Rhodopseudomonas palustris HaA2: one gene and its partner. The protein of the gene in region 1 interacts with the protein of each later gene in a pairwise test. Links are inferred from orthologs where the notes say so. Each region holds a gene or a part of one and is shown on either strand. Other genes may lie near its edges. The genes, in order: RPB_RS23400 and ptsN.

Region 1 (9,189 bases):
CAAATGCTCCGACCTGCGCGGCATCGCGAAACGCAAATTCGCCATCGTGGCGGCGAATTGCGGTCAAAGCCGTCGGCCAGTCTGCGCTCACGAAGACAAAGGAACGTTCGCTTGCCCTATACTGTCACGGCGACCCGACAAGATGAAAAAATGCAGAGTGTGCGTAACAGTTCGCTGATCGCGCTCGCCAAGGCCCGGGTTTGGGAGAGCGAAGGCTGGCGCGTGATGATCGCGACGCCGGACGGCCGCCAACACGACATCGCGCAGCTCGACGAACTCACCGCATTCAAACCGGAGAAATTGACGGCGCTGTCCACGATCCTTCCCGCGGATGAGGCCGTGTCCCCCAAGGCCGACACGGTCGACCTTGCTGCGGCCGACAGCCCTGGGTTCCACATTGCGGAGATGCACGGGCCGTGGCCCGACGGGGTCCACGGCCCGTGGCGTCCCCATAGTCAGGACACGGCGACTGTACAGACGGAGGAACTGCTGTCTTCGTAACTGAGGACGTGGTCGCAGTTCCTGCAGCGAAACACCAAAACCCGCCGTCGATGTTGCAGACTCGGCAGACATCCGATCTGCGACATTGCTTCTGAGCAGTTGGGGCACACGGGAACGCCGTCGCGGTTCATGTCGGACAATCTCGGTAGTTGAAAGCCGCAGCCGAACCCTCGGCCGACCGAGTAGTTGAGTAGAACGCCGCGTAACAGCTGCGATCTCGTGGCCGCAATCATGCCATATCGAATCCGTCCATTTCATGTCGGTGCGGCCGCCCTGGTAGTCTCAACAGGCCGCCGCCCGCGTTGTGAATGAGCGAGCCTTATGCAGCCGCGCCTATGCCTCGGCGACCGCGTCACCCCAGGGTTGCGCGACTTCGACCGCGCCACTGTTCTCGGCACCTTCGCGCAGGACGACACTCGGGCAGGCGAATTTCATCGGGAAGGTCTGCCCCCGCGCTTCCTCGTAGTCGAAGCGCTGCGCCAGCGCGTCGCGTGTCGCCTGCGGCAGCCTCACGTCGCCGATCACGACCGCGCCTTCGCTGGCGTCGATCCGCGGCTGATGGATCGCCGCATCGAGATCCATGCCGTAGTCGATCACGAACGATAGCATCTGCGTCACCGCCGGCAGAATGCGCCGGCCGCCCGACGCGCCGAGCGCGAGCCTGCGGCCGTCGGCGGCCTGCGCCAGCACCGGCGTGTAGTTGGTGAGGCAGCGCTTGCCGGGCGCCAGCGAATTCGGGCGGCCCGGCTCGGGATCGAACCACATGATGCCGTTGTTCATCATGATGCCGCTGCTCGGCAGTTCGAATTTCGAGCCGAAGGTCGACAGCAGCGTCTGCGTCACCGCCGCCATGTTGCCGTGGCGATCGACCACCGAGAAATGCGTGGTGCAGGCCGGCGCCAGATGTTCGGCGCCGAGCGCGCGGCGGCCGTCGGCGTCGCCCATGTCGCGCAGCCGCTCGGCATAGGCCGATTGCAGCGCCAGCGCGTAGGTGGCATAGGCCTCCGCATCCGGGGCGCCGCCGTTGGCGTGCAGATTCTGCTGCAGCAGGCGCAGCGTATGCGCCAGCGTCGGACCGGCGGTGAGTTCGGGCGTGGCATACACCGTGCCGCCGCGATACGGGATCTGCAGCGGCTCGCGCAGATGCGCACGGAACGCGGCGAGGTCGTCGACGGTCAACGAGCCGCCATTGGCTTTGATGTCGGCGGCGATGCTGCGCGCCAGCTCGCCCTCGTAGAAATCGCGCGGACCTTGTGCCGCGAGTTGTGCCATCGCCGCCTGCAGCCGCTGCTGCGGCATCTGGACCTTCGCCTTGATGCCCCATGGCGCATGCGGCGGCAGGCCGTCGATCAGATAGGAGGCCGCGCTCGACTCGTAACGGCGCAGATCCGCGGCGACGCTGCCGATCATCAGCGTCGTCCACCAGTCGATCGCGAGGCCTTCGCCGGCGAGCGCGATGCTCGGCGCAATCAGTTCCTTCCACGGCAATTTCGCGTGGCGGCGATGCGCTTCCTCCATGCCGGCGACGACGCCGGGCACCGCGACCGAGCCCGGTCCGTGCAGGTTGCGATCATCCTTCACCCGCGGCCACGGAAACAGATCGGACGCGGCGCCCGCGCCGGTCAGCGGATAGTCCTCGGTGCGCAGGCTGAGAGGCGCGCACATGCCGTAGTCGATCACTTCGTATGTGTCCTCGGCGGCGCGATACAGCACCATGGCGCCGCCGCCGCCGATCCCGCTCATCCACGGCTCCAGCACACCCAGCGCAAACGTGGTCGCGATCACCGCATCGACGCAGTCGCCGCCCGCCGCCAGCACCTCGGCGCCGACCTCCGCCGCCTTGCGCGACTGGGCGGCGACGATGCCGCCCTTGGACACGACGGCGGGCTTGCGGAATTGCTGCAGGTTGCTGAACTGGTCGGCCATGGCGGGCTGTTGCTTTCGTTGATGTCTTCGAGGATGGCGAGGCCGCGCGCGCGGCGGTCCGGCATCAAACACAGCAACCAGCGCGCCGGCAATCCTCACGCGCGGAACCCTGCCTTGCGCGGAGACTCAGCCTGCGTCGCCGATCCGATAGCCGATGCCGGGCTCGGTCAGGATGATCCGCGGCTCGTCGGCATGCGCTTCGATCTTCTGGCGCAACTGGCCGATATAGACCCGCAGATATTGCGTGTCCGAGGTGTGCGCCGGTCCCCACACCGCTGCGAGAATCTGCCGGTGGGTGACGACGCGGCCGGCGTGCCGCACCAGGAAGGCCAGCAGTTCGAATTCCTTCGGCGTCAGCTTGATCTCGTCGCCGTCGCGGGTGACGCGGTGGCGAACTGCGTCGATCTCGATGCCGCCGACCGACAGCGCGGCGGGCTCGGCGTTGCGCTGCATCCGGTGGCGTAACGCTGCGCGCATCCGCGCCATCAGTTCGCCGGAGTTGAACGGCTTGTTGACGTAGTCGTCGGCGCCGAGGTCGAGCGACTCGATCTTCTCGGCTTCGCGCTCGCGCGCGGACAGGACCAGGATCGGCAGATCCGACCAGGCGCGGACCTGCCGGATGACGTCCTTGCCGTCGCCGTCGGCGAGGCCGAGATCGAGCAGCACAATGTCGGGCGCATCCGCGGCGACCCGCTTGATCGCCTCGGTGACGGTCGCGGCGTGCGAGACGTCGTAGCCGTTGGCTTCCAGCGCCGGCTTGAGAAAGCGCAGGATCGCCGGTTCGTCGTCGACCACCAGCACGCGCGATTTCACGCTCATGGCTGCGGCGTCTCCTGTGTCCTGTCGCGCATGAAGGTGAGCACGAAGCGCGTGCCGTGCCCGTTCGCGACGGGGCTGAGCGCGGACACCGCGCCGCCATGCGCTTCCATGATTCCCTTGGCGATGGCCAGTCCCAATCCGACGCCCTGGCCGCGACTCGAGGACGGCGCGGTGCCGCTGGCGCTGCGCACGAAGCGATCGAAGATGCGCGGCAGATCGGCCACGGCAACGCCCGGGCCGTCGTCGGTGACGCGCAGCTTCACCGATGACGCGTCGTTCTCGGCGTCGATCAGGATGTGCGACGTTGGCGGCGTGTGCGCAACGGCATTGGCGACGATGTTGCCGAGCGCCTGTTCGACCAGCGCCGCGTCGGCCCGCACCAGCGGACTATCGGCCGGGCAGTCGAGGTCTATGTGTTGCGCCGCGCCGCGCCGCCGTGCCGCTTCGATCACGCGTGCGGCGATCTCGCGCAGATCGACCCAGTCGCGGCGCAGTTCGAGCGCGCCGGATTCGATCCGGGTGATCGACAACAGGTTGCGCACCATCTCGTCGAGGCCTTCGGCCTCCTCGCGGATATTGGCGAGCAGGTCGCGGGTCGCGGCGTCGTCGAGCTTGTCGCCAAAGGTGGACAGACTGGTGGCCGAGCCGAGGATCGAGGACAGCGGTGTGCGGAAGTCGTGCGAAATCGAAGCCAGCAAGGTGTTGCGGACGCGCTCGGTCTCGGTCGCCGTCCGCGCCCTCACCATGTCGCGCGTCAATGCGGCGCGCTCCAGCGCGGCCGCGGTCTGTTCGGTGAGTGTATCGAGCAGTGCCTGGGCCTCGGAGTCGAGCGCAGCGCTGTCCTTCTTCTGCATCACGCCGATCACGCCGTAGGTGGTGGCGCCGGTGCGCACCGGCAGGAAACGCCACGGCACGATCGGCAGCGTGCCGGTGTCGAAGCCGGCGGGTTCATTGTGGGTGAAGGCCCAACGTGCCGCCATCATCGCCGCCTCGTCGAGTGCGTCCTCCGGCGGCCAGGCTGCGGCCAGCACCAGATCGTCCTCGCGCGGCAGCATCACCATCACCGGGCGGCCCAGGCTGGCGTGGATTTCGCTCGCCGCGCCTTCGGCGATATCATCGCTGGTGGCGAGCCCCGACAACCGGCGGGTGAACTCGTAGAGTCTCCGCATCGCCCGAACCCGGCCTGCGGAGATCCGCGCTTGATCACGCAGCCGGCCGGCAAGCGTCGCGGCGACGATCGCGACCACCAGATACATCAGCAGCGCCAGCAGTTCGTAGGGCTCCGCGACGGTGAAGGTGTAGAGCGGGGCGATGAAGAAGAAATTGTAAGTGAAGAACGACAGCACCGAGGCGAAGATCGCCGGGCCGACACCGGACTTCACCGCGCTGAACAGCACCGCCATCAGGAACACCACCGACAGGCTCGCCGTCGGGATCGCCTGTGCGAACGCCTTGCCGACCGCCACCGCGCCGGCGACCGCGACGGTCGCATAGACAAAATGCGCCGGCTTGGACGCATTCAGCCGTGCCGCGAGCGAGCGGCTGTCGCGTTCGGCGGGTTCCCCCTGCACCGGCACCAGATGGATGGCGATGTCGGTCGAGCGCTGCATCAATTGCTGCGGCAGCGAGCCCGCGAGCCATTGCCGCAGCGCGCCGCCGCGGGCGCGGCCGATCACCATCTGGGTGACGTTTTCGAAACGGGCGAAGCGCAGCAGCTCGTCGGGAATGTCGTTGCCGGTCAGCGTATGGGTCTCGGCGCCGAGACTCTCGGCGAGCTTCAGCGCCTCGTCGATCTGCCGGCGCGCCGCGGAGTCGGGATTGACGCCGGAGCGTTCGACCGTCACCGCGATCCACGGCGCGTCCATCAGGTCGGCGAGCCGCTTGGCGGTGCGCACCACGCCGGGCGAGCCGGTGTCCGGACCGACGCAGGCGAGGATGCGCTCGCCGGCGGCCCACGGCCCTTCGATCGCGTGCGCCTGCATCCGCTCGACCAAAGCGGCGTCGACCCGCTCGGCGGCGCGGCGCATCGCCAGTTCGCGCAGCGCGGTGAGATTCTGCGGCTTGAAGAAGCTCTCGACCGCGCGCGCCGCGGTGTCCTGGACGTAGACCTTGCCCTGGGCGAGGCGTTTCAGCAGTTCGTCCGGCGGCAGGTCGACCAGCACGATCTCGTCGGCACGGTCGAACGCCTTGTCGGGCACCGTCTCGCGCACGCGGATCTTGCTGATCTTCAGCACGACGTCGTTGAGGCTTTCGAGATGCTGGATGTTCAGCGTGGTCCAGACGTCGATGCCGGCGGCGAGCAGTTCGTCGATGTCCTGCCAGCGCTTCGGATGGCGGCTGCCCGGCACGTTGGTGTGGGCGTATTCGTCGACCAGCAGCAACGAAGGCTTGCGCGCCAGCGCGCCGTCGAGGTCGAATTCGCGCATCACCCGGTTGCGATAAACGATCGGGTGCCGCGACAGCACTTCGATGCCCTGCAGCAAGTGTTCGGTCTCGAGCCTGCCATGGGTCTCGATCAATCCCGCCACCACGTCACGGCCGCCATCCCGCTCGCTGCGCGCAGCAGACAGCATCGCATAGGTCTTGCCGACGCCGGGCGCGGCGCCGACAAAGATCTTGAGCCGGCCGCGCCCTTCCTTGCCGGCGAGGGCCAGCAGGGCGTCGGGTGAAGCGCGTGCGGTGGCGGTCGAGGTCGACATCAGGAGCCCGGCTGGTTCTGTGCCTGCATCTTATCGAGGGCCAGGTTTAATTTCAGTACGTTGACGCGCGGCTCGCCGAGGACGCCGAGATCGCGGCCGGTGGCCTGGCTTTCCACCAGGGCGCGCACCCTGGCTTCGGGCAGATTGCGGGCTTTGGCGACGCGCGGCACCTGGAACAGCGCCGCCTCCGGCGAGACGTCGGGATCGAGGCCGCTGCCGGAGGTGGTCACGAGATCGACCGGGACCGCCGCGCCGGGATTTTCCTGCTTGAGCGCCGCCATGTCGCTCGCAAGCCGGTCGGCGAGCGCCTTGCTGGTCGGGCCGAGATTGGAGCCCATCGAGTTGGCGGCATTGTAGGGGGCAGGTACCGACTTGGCCGGATCCTGCGGATCCGGCGCGGTGGTCGCAGACGGCCGGCCGTGGAAGTACTTGGGCTCGGTGAACGATTGGCCGATCAGCGCGGAGCCGATCACCTGGTTGTTCTGCGTGATCAGGCTGCCATTGGCCTGGGTCGGGAAGGCGACCTGCGCGATGCCGGTCATCGCCAGCGGATAGATCAGGCCGGTGAGGCAGGCGAGCGCTGCGAACGACACGATCGCGGGACGGATTTCTTTCAACATGGCGTCACCTTTTCGGGTTCAGGCGAGATGCAGGGCGGTCACCGCGAGATCGATGACCTTGATTCCGATGAACGGCAGCACCAGGCCGCCGAGGCCGTAGATCAGCAGATTGCGCCGCAGCAGCGCCGCCGCGCCGACGGGGCGATAGGTCACGCCCTTCAGGGCCAGGGGGATCAGCGCGATGATGATCAGCGCGTTGAACACGATCGCCGACAGGATCGCGCTCTGCGGCGTCGACAGCCCCATCACGTTGAGCGCGCCGAGTTGCGGGTAGAACGCCACGAACATCGCCGGGATGATGGCGAAATATTTGGCGACGTCGTTGGCGATCGAAAAGGTGGTCAGCGCACCGCGCGTCATCAGAAGCTGTTTTCCGATCTCCACCACCTCGATCAGCTTGGTCGGGTCGGAGTCGAGGTCCACCATGTTGCCGGCCTCGCGCGCCGCCTGGGTGCCGCTCTGCATCGCCACGCCGACGTCGGCTTGCGCCAGTGCGGGGGCGTCGTTGGTGCCGTCGCCGCACATCGCGATCAGCCGGCCGTTGGCCTGCTCGCTGCGGATGTAGCGCAGCTTGTCCTCGGGGGTGGCCTGCGCGATGAAGTCGTCGACGCCGGCTTCCGAGGCGATCGAGGCCGCGGTGACCGGATTGTCGCCGGTGATCATCACCGTCTTGATCCCCATCCGGCGCAGCGCCGCGAAGCGCTCCTTGACGTCCGGCTTGACCACGTCCTTGAGGTGGATGACGCCGAGCAGCCGACCGCCTTCCGCCAGTCCAAGCGGTGTTCCGCCGGCGCGGGCGATGCGGTCGACCGCCGCGCGGAACGCCGGCGGCTCGGCGATATCGGCGCCGGATTCGTCGCGGACGAATTTCAGGATCGAATCGACCGCACCCTTGCGCAGGTTGCGCCCGTCGAGATCGACGCCGGACAGCCGCGTCATCGCCGAGAACGCGATGAAACTCGCGGCGCCGGGCACCGCAACGTTGGCGAGGCCGTGCTTCTCTTGCGCCAGCGTCACGATCGAGCGGCCTTCCGCGGTCTCATCGGCCTGGCTCGCCAGCAGCGCGGCCTCCGCCGCCTCGGTGTCGCTGACGCCCGGCACCGGGATGATTTCCGAGGCCAGGCGATTGCCGAAGGTGATGGTGCCGGTCTTGTCGAGCAGCAGCGTATCGATGTCGCCGGCGGCCTCCACCGCGCGACCGGACATCGCCAGCACATTGAAGCGCACCAGCCGGTCCATGCCGGCGATGCCGATCGCCGACAGCAGCGCGCCGATCGTGGTCGGGATCAGCGTCACGAACAGCGCCACCAGCACGATCACCGAGATCGAGCCGCCGGCGTAGGTCGCGAAACTCGGAATGGTCACGGTGGCGAACACGAAGATGATGGTGAGGCCGACCAGCAGGATGTTGAGGGCGATCTCGTTCGGCGTCTTCTGGCGCTCGGCGCCTTCGACCAGTCCGATCATGCGGTCGAGAAACGACGAACCGGCCGCCGCGGTGATCTTCACGACGATGCGGTCCGAGATCACATTGGTGCCGCCGGTGACCGCAGAGCGGTCGCCGCCGGATTCGCGGATCACCGGGGCGGATTCGCCGGTCACTGCGGCCTCGTTGACCGAGGCGATGCCTTCGATGATGTCGCCGTCGCCCGGGATGGTGTCGCCTGCCTCGCACAGCACCAGGTCGCCGACCTTGAGATGTTCGGCGGCGACGCCCTCGTAGAGCTCGTGATTGTCCGGCATCAGCAGCCGCTTGGCGACCGTGGAGGCCCGGGTCTGGCGCAGGGTGTCGGCCTGCGCCTTGCCGCGGCCTTCGGCGACGGCTTCGGCGAAATTGGCGAACAAGATCGTGAACCACAGCCAGATGGTGATCTGAAGGTCGAAGCCGAGACTGCCGTTGCCGGCAACGATGTTGCGGATCGTCAGGATCGTCGTGAGCACTGTGACGACTTCGAGGACGAACATCACCGGGTTCTTGATCAGGGTCCGCGGATCGAGCTTGACGAAGGCGTGACCGATCGCGGGGAGCAGGATCGCCGGATCGAGCATGGCCGAGGCGGCGGTCCGTTTGCGGAGTTTCGCTTGCATGGATGTGTCTCCGGATTAGTAGGCGGTGCCGTTCAGCATCGCGAGATGCTCGACGATGGGGCCGACGGCGAGCGCCGGAAAGAAGGTGAGGCCACCGACGATCAGAATGACGCCGACGAGTAGCCCGACGAACAACGGGCCGCTGGTCGGGAAGGTGCCTGCCGTGGCGGCGACCGATTTCTTGCCCGCCAGCGAGCCGGCGATGGCCATCGCCGGGATGATCATCCAGAACCGCCCGAGGAACATCGCGATCGAGCCGGCGAGATTGTAGAACGGCGTGTTGCCGGTCAGGCCGCCGAACGCCGAGCCGTTGTTGGCGGCCTGCGAGGTGAAGGCGTAGAGCACTTCCGAGAAGCCGTGCGGCCCGGCATTGGCCATCGACGCCACCGCCGGCGGATACACCACGGCGATCGCGGTGAAGCCGAGCATCAACAGCGGCAGGATCAGGATCGCGAGCATCGCCATCTTGACCTCGCGCGCCTCGATCTTCTTGCCGACATATTCCGGCGTGCGGCCGACCATCAGTCCGGCAAGAA
Region 2 (8,861 bases), 4.5 Mb from region 1 along the record:
GGTCAAGCATCTGGAGACGCTGATCGAGCTGCAGAAGGACAAGACCTACGATTATTCCGGCCGCACCAACACCGGCGAGGGCCGCTTCACCTCCGGCGAGTGCCCGATCTTCCTGACCTCGTCGGGTTTCTTCGGCAACGTCAAGTCTCAGGCCAAGTTCGCCTGGACCAACGCGCCGATGCCGTACTACCCGGACGTTGCCGGCGCGCCGCAGAATTCGATCATCGGCGGCGCCTCGCTGTGGGTGATGGGCGGCAAGAGCGCCGACGAATACAAGGGCGTCGCCAAGTTCCTCGCCTTCCTGTCCGACACCGACCGTCAGGTCGCGGTGCACAAGGCGTCGGGCTATCTGCCGATCACCAAGGCGGCCTACGAGAAGGCCAAGGCCGACGGCTTCTACAACGACCAGCCCTATCTCGAGACCCCGATCAAGGAACTGACCAACAAGCCGCCGACCGAGAATTCCCGCGGCCTGCGGCTCGGCAACATGGTTCAGCTCCGCGACGTCTGGGCCGAGGAAATCGAGCAGGCGCTGGCCGGCAAGAAGACCGCCAAGGAAGCGTTGGATGCAGCCGTCACCCGCGGCAACGTGATGCTGCGGCAGTTCGAAAAGACCGCGGTGAAGTAAGCACTCCGCAACCTGCACCACCGTCATGGGTGGGCTCTTCTCCCCTCCCCCCGCTCTTGCGGCGGGGAGGGGTCGGGGGTGGGGGGTGCCCCAGGCACGAACGCTGATGGCACGCACAGTCGACCAGCGGATCCAACGAGCCCGGAGTTTCCGTCGAAATCCGACGGACGCCGAGCGCAAGCTGTGGCAGCGCCTGCGTCGACCGGGCTTTGCCGAGGCCCATTTCCGCCGGCAAGCGACGATCGGCCCATACTTTGCGGACTTTGCCTGCCATGCCCTCCGACTGGTCATCGAAATCGACGGAGGCCAGCACGCCGGATCGAACTCCGACGTCGTTCGAACGGGCTATCTCGAGGCCGCGGGCTATCGCGTGCTCAGGTTCTGGAATAACGATGTTCTGAACAACATCGACGGCGTCATGCAGATCATCGTAGACGCCGTGCGCGCGGCGCCCCCCACCCCCGACCCCTCCCCGCCGCAAGAGCGGGGGGAGGGGAGCTGATCATGCTCAAGCAGTCCGCACGATGCTGAAGAACGCCGTCTTTCAATCCAAATTCCTGCCCTATTGGCTGGTGCTGCCGCAGCTCGCGGTGGTGCTGGTGTTCTTCTATTGGCCGGCGCTGCAGGCAGTGGCGCAGTCGTTCCTGCTGCAGGATGCGTTCGGGCTGTCGACCACTTTCGTCTGGTTCGAGAATTACCAGGAGCTGCTGGCCGACCCGGACTACTTCAGCGCCATCCTGCGCACCTTCGTGTTTTCGGTCCTGATCGCGGTGTCGTCGCTGTCGCTGGCGCTGCTGCTGGCGGTGATGGCCGACCGGCCGCTGCGCGGCTCGATGTTCTATCGCACCCTGCTGATCTGGCCCTACGCGGTGGCGCCGCCGGTGGTCGGCGTGCTGTGGATCTTCATGCTCAACCCCTCGCTCGGCGTGATCGCCCACGGCCTGCGCGCGATCGGCGTCGACTGGAACCCGCTGCTCGACGGCAACCAGGCCGCGACGCTGATCATCCTCGCCGCGGCGTGGAAGCAGATCTCCTACAATTTCCTGTTCTTCCTCGCCGGGCTGCAGGCGATCCCGGGAAGCGTCATCGAGGCGGCGGCGATCGACGGCGCGCGGCCGATGCGGCGGTTCTGGACCATCGTGTTCCCGCTGCTGTCGCCGACGATCTTCTTCCTGATCGTCGTCAACATCGTCTACGCCTTCTTCGAAACCTTCGGCATCATCGACACCATGACCCGCGGCGGCCCGGCCAAGGCCACCGAGACGCTGGTCTACAAGGTCTACAGCGACGGCCTGCTCGGCGGCAATCTCGGCAGCTCGGCGGCGCAGTCGGTGATCCTGATGGGCATCGTCATCGCGCTCACCGCGTTCCAGTTCCGCTTCGTCGAACGCAAGGTGAACTACTGATGGTCGAGCACCGCAGATTCGGAAACCTGCTGCCGCATCTGATCCTGTGGGTCGGCGTGCTGATCGTCGCGTTTCCGGTCTACATCGCCTTCATCGCCTCGACCCAGGACAATGCCACCATCGCCAACGGCCAGATGTCGCTGCTGCCGGGCGGGCATTTCCTCGAGACCTACTACAGGACGTTGTTCGTCGGCAGTTCGGGTACCACCCGCGAGCCGGTCGGCACCATGCTGTTCAATTCCTTCGTGATGGCGATGCTGATTGCGGTCGGCAAGATCGCGATCTCGCTGATCTCGGCCTATGCGATCGTGTATTTCCGGTTTCCGTTCCGGATGACGATCTTCTGGCTGATCTTCATCACCCTGATGCTGCCGGTCGAGGTCCGGATCTATCCGACCTACAAGATCGTTGCCGACCTCAATCTGCTCGACAGCTATGCCGGGCTGACGCTGCCGCTGATCGCCTCGGCGACCGCGACGCTGCTGTTCCGGCAGTTCTTCATGACGGTGCCGGACGAATTGCTGGAGGCATCGCGGATCGACGGCGCGGGGCCGTTCCGGTTCTTCTGGGATACGCTACTGCCGCTGTCGCGCACCAATATGGCGGCGCTGTTCGTGATCCTGTTCATCCTCGGCTGGAACCAGTATCTGTGGCCGCTGCTGATCACCACGCGCGACGATATGCAGACGATTCAGATCGGCATCCGCAAGATGATCGTGACGTCGGACGCGCTGACCGAATGGCCGGTGGTGATGGCGACCGCGGTGCTGGCGATGCTGCCGCCGGTCGCGGTGGTGGTGCTGATGCAGAAACTGTTCGTGCGCGGACTGGTCGAGACGGAGAAGTAGCATCGTGGCCAACGTCGTTCTCCGCAACGTCCGCAAGACATATCCGGGCGGCTTCGAAGCCATCAAGGGCGTCGATTTCGAGGTCGGCGACGGCCAGTTCTGCGTGCTGGTCGGGCCCTCCGGATGCGGCAAGTCCACGCTGCTGCGGATGGTGGCGGGGCTGGAGACGATCACGGCCGGCGAGATCGACATCGGCGGCCGAATCGTCAACCAGATCGAGCCGGCCGATCGCGATATCGCGATGGTGTTCCAGAACTACGCGCTGTATCCGCATATGAGCGTCTACAACAACATGGCCTACGGCCTGCGCAATCGCGGCATGCCCAAGCCCGAGATCGACGCGCGGGTGCAGGAGGCGGCGCGGATTCTCGAGATCGGCACCATGCTCGACCGCAAGCCGCGGCAACTCTCCGGCGGCCAGCGCCAGCGTGTCGCGATGGGCCGCGCCATCGTGCGCCAGCCCAAAGTGTTCCTGTTCGACGAGCCGTTGTCCAACCTCGACGCCAAGCTGCGGGTGGCGATGCGGGTCGAGATCCGCAAGCTGCAGCGCCGGCTCGGCACCACCGCGATCTACGTCACTCACGACCAGCTCGAGGCGATGACGCTGGCGGATATTCTGGTGGTGATGAACGCCGGCGTCGTCGAGCAGATCGGCTCGCCGCTGGAGGTCTACGCCCGTCCGGCGACGACCTTCGTCGCCTCCTTCATCGGCGCGCCACCGATGAACCTGATGCTGCTCGACGCCGAGGGCGTCCGCGCCCGGTTCGGCAACGCCGCGACCGGGGCCGGCATTCTCGGCGTCCGCCCCGAGGACCTGGTAATCTCACGGGAGCCCGCAGCGACGGACGGGCTGTCGCTCGACCTCACCGTCGAGGCGATCGAGCGGGTCGGGCCGGAAACTTTCATCTACGGGACCCGGTCGCGCGCTGGCGACCCGACCGCGGTCAGTTCCAAGCCGGGAGAACTGCCACCGGACGACATCATCGTCCGGGTCCCGGGCCAGGATGCGCCGGCGATCGGCGATCACATGTTTGCCACGGCTTTGCCGCAACACCTGCATTTGTTCAGTGCCGACGGAAGGCGCCGGATCGAGCTCTGAGCCCTTCGCCTAACCCACTGGCGAAATTCGTTGTTTCGGCCTTCTTGAACGCGCGTGCCGGATTGCCCATATTGGCTGTGACCGGACGGCGAGGTGCCGCACGGTCAGGGGTGCCGTAAGGACCCCCTCAAAGTCGCTTCGAGAGGACTTTGTGATGTCTCGTGTTCCCACGTTATCAAGTCCCTTTCTGCTGGGATTCGACGAGATCGAGCGTGCGCTCGACCGCGTCGTGAAAGGTGCCGACGGGTATCCTCCCTACAACATCGAGCGCTGCGAGCGCGGCAATGGCGATCCGGAACGACTCCGGATCACGCTCGCGGTGGCGGGTTTTACCCGTGATCAACTCGATGTCACGATTGAGGAAAATCAACTCGTCATCCGGGGCCGGCAGCAGGATGACAAGACCCGGCAATACATCCATCGCGGCATCGCCGCGCGACACTTCCAGCGCACCTTCGTGCTGGCGGAAGGGATGCAGGTGCTGGGCGCGGATTTGAAGAACGGGTTGTTGTCCGTCGATCTGGTCCGGCCGGAGCCGGAGCGGGTCATTAAGACAATCGCCATCACGGAACATGAATAATGGAACGAGTAGCGGACTCGACCGCTTAGTCTGACAGAGGAGTCGAGACCATGACTGGAATGGGCACAAATCACGACAATGCCAGCGTCACGCCGGAAGCGCTGGCGCATCTGGGCGAAGGTCATATCGCCTATGTGAAGCAGATTCGTTCGGAGGATGTCCCCGGGCTGTTCCCGCAGGCGCCGCATATCGCGCCGGGCATCAAGCTGTTTGCGCTGCATTCGGCCGACGGCACGCCGATCATGCTGACCGACAGCCGCGAATCGGCGGTTGCCAATGCCTGGAGCCAGGAGCTGCAGGCCGTCAGCGTTCACTGAACGCTGACGTTCGCATTGCGCGACGCGGGCGCCCGGCGACGGGTCCCGCGTAGGCGGCCCGCATCGATACTGCCCCGCGTGCGCTCGAGCCGGCGCCGATCTTCCGCAATGCTGAATGGAATCCCGAGCAGCCGCGGTGCGGCCGCGAACTATGCGGCCGTAGCGGGCGGCAGCGCCAGCACCGAGTAGATCGCCTGCGCGTCGCGGGAGGCGCGCAACTTCTTGGCGACATCCTGGTCGCGGAGCAGGCGGGCGATCCGCGCCAGCGCCTTGAGATGGTCGGCGCCGGCCCCTTCGGGGGCCAACAGCAGAAAGATCAGATCGACCGGCTGGCCGTCCATCGCTTCGAAATCGATCGGGCGTTCCAGGCGCGCGAACAGGCCGTACAGCCGCTCGAGCTTCGGCAGCTTGCCGTGCGGAATCGCCACACCGTATCCGACCGCGGTGGTGCCGAGCTTCTCGCGCTGCAGCAGGACCTCGAACACCGAGCGTTCGTTCTGGCCGGTGAGTTCCGCGGCGCGCGCAGAGAGTTCCTGCAGCGCCTGCTTCTTGCTGATGACTTTCAACGCCGGGATAACGGCCTCGGGCGCGACCAGATCGGTAATCGTCATGCGGCGTTCCGAGGATGTGATGTGCGGTCAGTGTGAAATAGGACAGGGGGAGGCGGCGTCAAGCTCGAATTCCAGAGGTCCGCCGAGCTGTTCCGTAGCTTGGGGAAAACATCCCTGAAATCATCAACCTAGCTAATCTACCATCCCTGCCAGCGGTCGCAAACTCCGGCCGTTCCGGACCGGCGTCGGAAGGCGGCGGACCATAGGCAGAGGCGTCGGCGGGCGTCAATGCCCGATCTCGCCGCAACCTCCGGCCGGCTCCGCCGCCGCTCCGTCAGGCCGCGGCGCCGTTCAGCGCCGGCGGATCGATCCAGCCGATGTTGCCGTCGGCGCGCCGGTAGATGATGTTGACCCGTCCCGAACTGCCATGAAGGAACACCAGCACCGGGGCGCCGGTGAGGTCGAGTTCGACCACGGCTTCGCTCACCGAGAACCGCTTCATCGCGGTGGTGGCCTCGGCGATGATCACCGGGTTGTAGGCGTCCTCGTGATGTTCCTCGTCGCCGGGCGCTTCGATGATGTAGCTCGGCATGTCCACCGGCGCGGTCAGTTCGGCCAGCGCGCTGGCCTCCGCATGCGCCTTGCGCGCGGATCGATCCTTCAGCCGGCTCTTGTAGCGACGCAGTCGCTTCTCGATCTGCAGCAGCGCCTGATCGGCGCTCGCATAGGCATCGGCGGCGTTCGATTCGGCTTCCAGCGTGATGCCGGAATCGAGATGCAGCGAGCAGTCGGTGCGGAAGCCGAAGCCGTCCTTGCTCAGCGTGATGTGGCCCGAATAATTGCCGTCGAAATACTTGCGCAGCACTTCTTCGGTGCGCTCGCTGACGCGGCCGCGCAGGGCTTCGCCGACGCTGATGCTTTTGCCGGAGACCCGAAAAGTCATGGGATGCCTCGTTTCGTCCTTGGGGGTAATGACAGTAGTCCGAGCAGCGGCGTAATCAAGCCGGAGCGGTGTCGCGGGACCGATCGGCGGGCGCCGCCAGGGCCGTGCCGAGCATGCTCTGCTTGTCGCGCCGCCGCTGCACCGACGACGGGATCCGCATCGCCTCGCGATACTTCGCGACGGTGCGGCGCGCAATCTCGATGCCGGCTTCGCGCAGCCGTTCGACGATGGTGTCGTCCGACAGGATGGCGGTCGGCTCTTCGCCGTCGATCAACTGCCGGATGTGATGGCGCACGGCTTCGGCCGAATGCGCCTCGCCGCCGTCGGCGGAAGCGATCGAAGCGGTAAAGAAATACTTGAGTTCGAACGTGCCCCGATTGGTCGCCATGTATTTGTTGGCGGTCACGCGCGATACCGTGGATTCGTGCATCTGGATCGCGTCGGCCACCGCCTTCAGATTCAGCGGCCGCAGATGCGCGACGCCGTGGGTGAAGAAGCCGTCCTGCTGGCGCACGATCTCGGTCGCCACTTTCAGGATGGTGCGGGCACGCTGGTCGAGCGCGCGCACCAGCCAGGTGGCGTTCTGCAGGCAGTCGGAGAAGTACGACTTGTCGCCGTCCTTGCGGATCGTCTTCGACAGTTCGGAGTAATAGGACTGGTTGACCAGCACCTTCGGCAGCGTGTCGCTGTTGAGTTCGACCAGCCAGCCGCCGTCCGGGCCGGGGCGGACGAACACGTCCGGCACCACGGTCTGCACCCGCGACGATGCGAATTTCAGACCCGGCTTCGGGTCGAGATGGCGGATTTCGCCGATCATATCGGCGAGATCCTCGTCGTCGACGCCGCAGAGCTTGCGGAGGCTGGCGATGTCGCGCTTGGCGAGGAGATCCAGATTCTCGACCAAAGCCTGCATCGCCGGGTCGAACCGGTCGAGTTCGCGCAACTGGATCGCCAGGCATTCGGCCAGCGAGCGCGCGCAGATCCCCGGCGGATCGAAGGTCTGCAGAACGGCGACGACGGCTTCGACTTCGGCCTGGGTGGTGCCGAGACGCTCCGCGGCGTCACCGAGGTCGGGCGGCAGATATCCGGCGTCATCCACGAGGTCGATCAGATATTGGCCGATCATGCGCTGCGACGGCGCGGTGAGCGCCACCGCAAGCTGCTCGGCGAGGCGATCGGCCAGGGAGGTTTCGGCGGCGACGAAGGCCTCGAGATTGTAGCCCTCGTCGCTGGAGGCGCCGCCGCCCCATTCGGTGTAGGAGGCTGGAGCCGCGTCCTGCGCGGCGCGGGCGGCGGCCTCGGCCGGCTCTTCCGGAAACACGTTTTCCATGCCGGTATCGAGCGTCTGCTCGATCTCGCTGCGGCTGCCGAGGTCGCGGTGCATCCAATCCTCGGCGCCCGGCTCGAACGAGTCGCTGCCGACGCCGTCGGAGAAGTCAGAGCCGTCTCCGCTGCTCTCGCTCCCGCCGAAATCGTCGCCGCTGGCCTCGGCGCGCTCCATCACTGCCTCGCCGGCGACCGGCGGTTCGGCGTTGTCACTGGCCCGGTCCAGCAGGGGGTTTTTCTCGAGTTCGTCCTCGACGAAGGTCGCGAGGTCCAGATTCGACAGTTGCAGCAGCTTGATCGCCTGCATCAGCTGCGGCGTCATCACCAGCGACTGTGACTGTCGGAACTCGAGGCGTTGAGTTAGTGCCATGGCGGCAGGAACGATCCAAGTTGGTCCGTTTCTTGCTTACGCCTTTCCGCGGCTGATGTACACGCCTTGACGAATTGGAAATTCGGAGTAGGGGGCCACCAGCGGCGATCCAGCGCGGGGCGAGCAAGGCAACGCAAGCATGCCGCGTCGGTCCCGAAACTGCAACCGCTTACAGGCGGAATTCTTCGCCAAGGTAAAGCCGCCGGACGTCGGGATTGTTGACGATTTCTTCGGGGCTGCCCTCGGTGAGGATCTCGCCGGCATAGACGATGTAGGCGCGGTCGGTGAGGCCGAGCGTTTCGCGGACGTTGTGGTCGGTAATTAGCACCCCAATACCACGATTGGTCAGGTGTCGGACCAAATCCTGAATATCGCCGACGGCGATCGGGTCGATGCCGGCGAACGGCTCGTCGAGCAGCATGTAGTTGGGACGGCTCGCCAGCGCGCGGGCGATTTCGACGCGACGACGCTCGCCACCGGACAGCGCGATCGACGGCGATTTGCGCAAGCGTTCGATATTGAACTCGTGCAGCAGATTGTCGAGTTCGGCCTCGCGCTTGCGCTTGTCCGGCTCGACCGCCTCGAGCACCGCCAAAATGTTCTGCTCGACATTCAGCCCGCGGAAGATCGAGGCTTCCTGCGGCAGATAGCCGATGCCGAGGCGGGCGCGCTGATACATCGGCAGCTTGGTGACGTCGTGGCCGTCGAGTTCGATCGCGCCGCGGTCGGCCTTGATCAGCCCGGTGATCATGTAGAACACGGTGGTCTTGCCGGCACCGTTCGGTCCGAGCAG

The links.
Region 2: the proteins of RPB_RS23400 (region 1) and ptsN interact in binary tests that used the Escherichia coli proteins (3 or more experiments, as listed by UniProt). The link is inferred for Rhodopseudomonas palustris HaA2 from one-to-one orthologs.

Annotation. Positions count from the first base shown.
Region 1 is NC_007778.1:5,252,233-5,261,421, reverse strand. What follows is about bases 3,043-6,345. They hold RPB_RS23400 (sensor histidine kinase), read right to left. Parts: upstream 5,946-6,345; coding sequence 3,243-5,945; downstream 3,043-3,242. Other genes in these bases: RPB_RS23395 (K(+)-transporting ATPase subunit C), read right to left, coding at 5,945-6,345; RPB_RS23405 (response regulator), read right to left, coding at 3,043-3,246. Also shown: RPB_RS24425 (hypothetical protein), read left to right, coding at 112-501; RPB_RS23410 (gamma-glutamyltransferase family protein), read right to left, coding at 835-2,427; more of RPB_RS23405, read right to left, coding at 2,554-3,042; more of RPB_RS23395, read right to left, coding at 6,346-6,565; potassium-transporting ATPase subunit KdpB, read right to left, coding at 6,584-8,653; potassium-transporting ATPase subunit KdpA, read right to left, coding at 8,669-9,189. UniProt on the Escherichia coli protein: Member of the two-component regulatory system KdpD/KdpE involved in the regulation of the kdp operon. KdpD may function as a membrane-associated protein kinase that phosphorylates KdpE in response to environmental signals.
Region 2 is NC_007778.1:732,605-741,465, forward strand. The notes cover bases 3,759-6,733. They hold ptsN (PTS IIA-like nitrogen regulatory protein PtsN), read right to left. Parts: upstream 5,490-6,733; coding sequence 5,028-5,489; downstream 3,759-5,027. Other genes in these bases: RPB_RS03310 (sn-glycerol-3-phosphate import ATP-binding protein UgpC), read left to right, coding at 3,759-3,981; RPB_RS03315 (Hsp20 family protein), read left to right, coding at 4,136-4,561; RPB_RS03320 (DUF1150 family protein), read left to right, coding at 4,612-4,878; hpf (ribosome hibernation-promoting factor, HPF/YfiA family), read right to left, coding at 5,764-6,372; rpoN (RNA polymerase factor sigma-54), read right to left, coding at 6,428-6,733. Also shown: sn-glycerol-3-phosphate ABC transporter substrate-binding protein UgpB, read left to right, coding at 1-628; RPB_RS03295 (endonuclease domain-containing protein), read left to right, coding at 735-1,130; sn-glycerol-3-phosphate ABC transporter permease UgpA, read left to right, coding at 1,153-2,034; sn-glycerol-3-phosphate ABC transporter permease UgpE, read left to right, coding at 2,034-2,882; more of RPB_RS03310, read left to right, coding at 2,887-3,758; more of rpoN, read right to left, coding at 6,734-8,068; lptB (LPS export ABC transporter ATP-binding protein), read right to left, coding at 8,238-8,861. UniProt on the Escherichia coli protein: Seems to have a role in regulating nitrogen assimilation.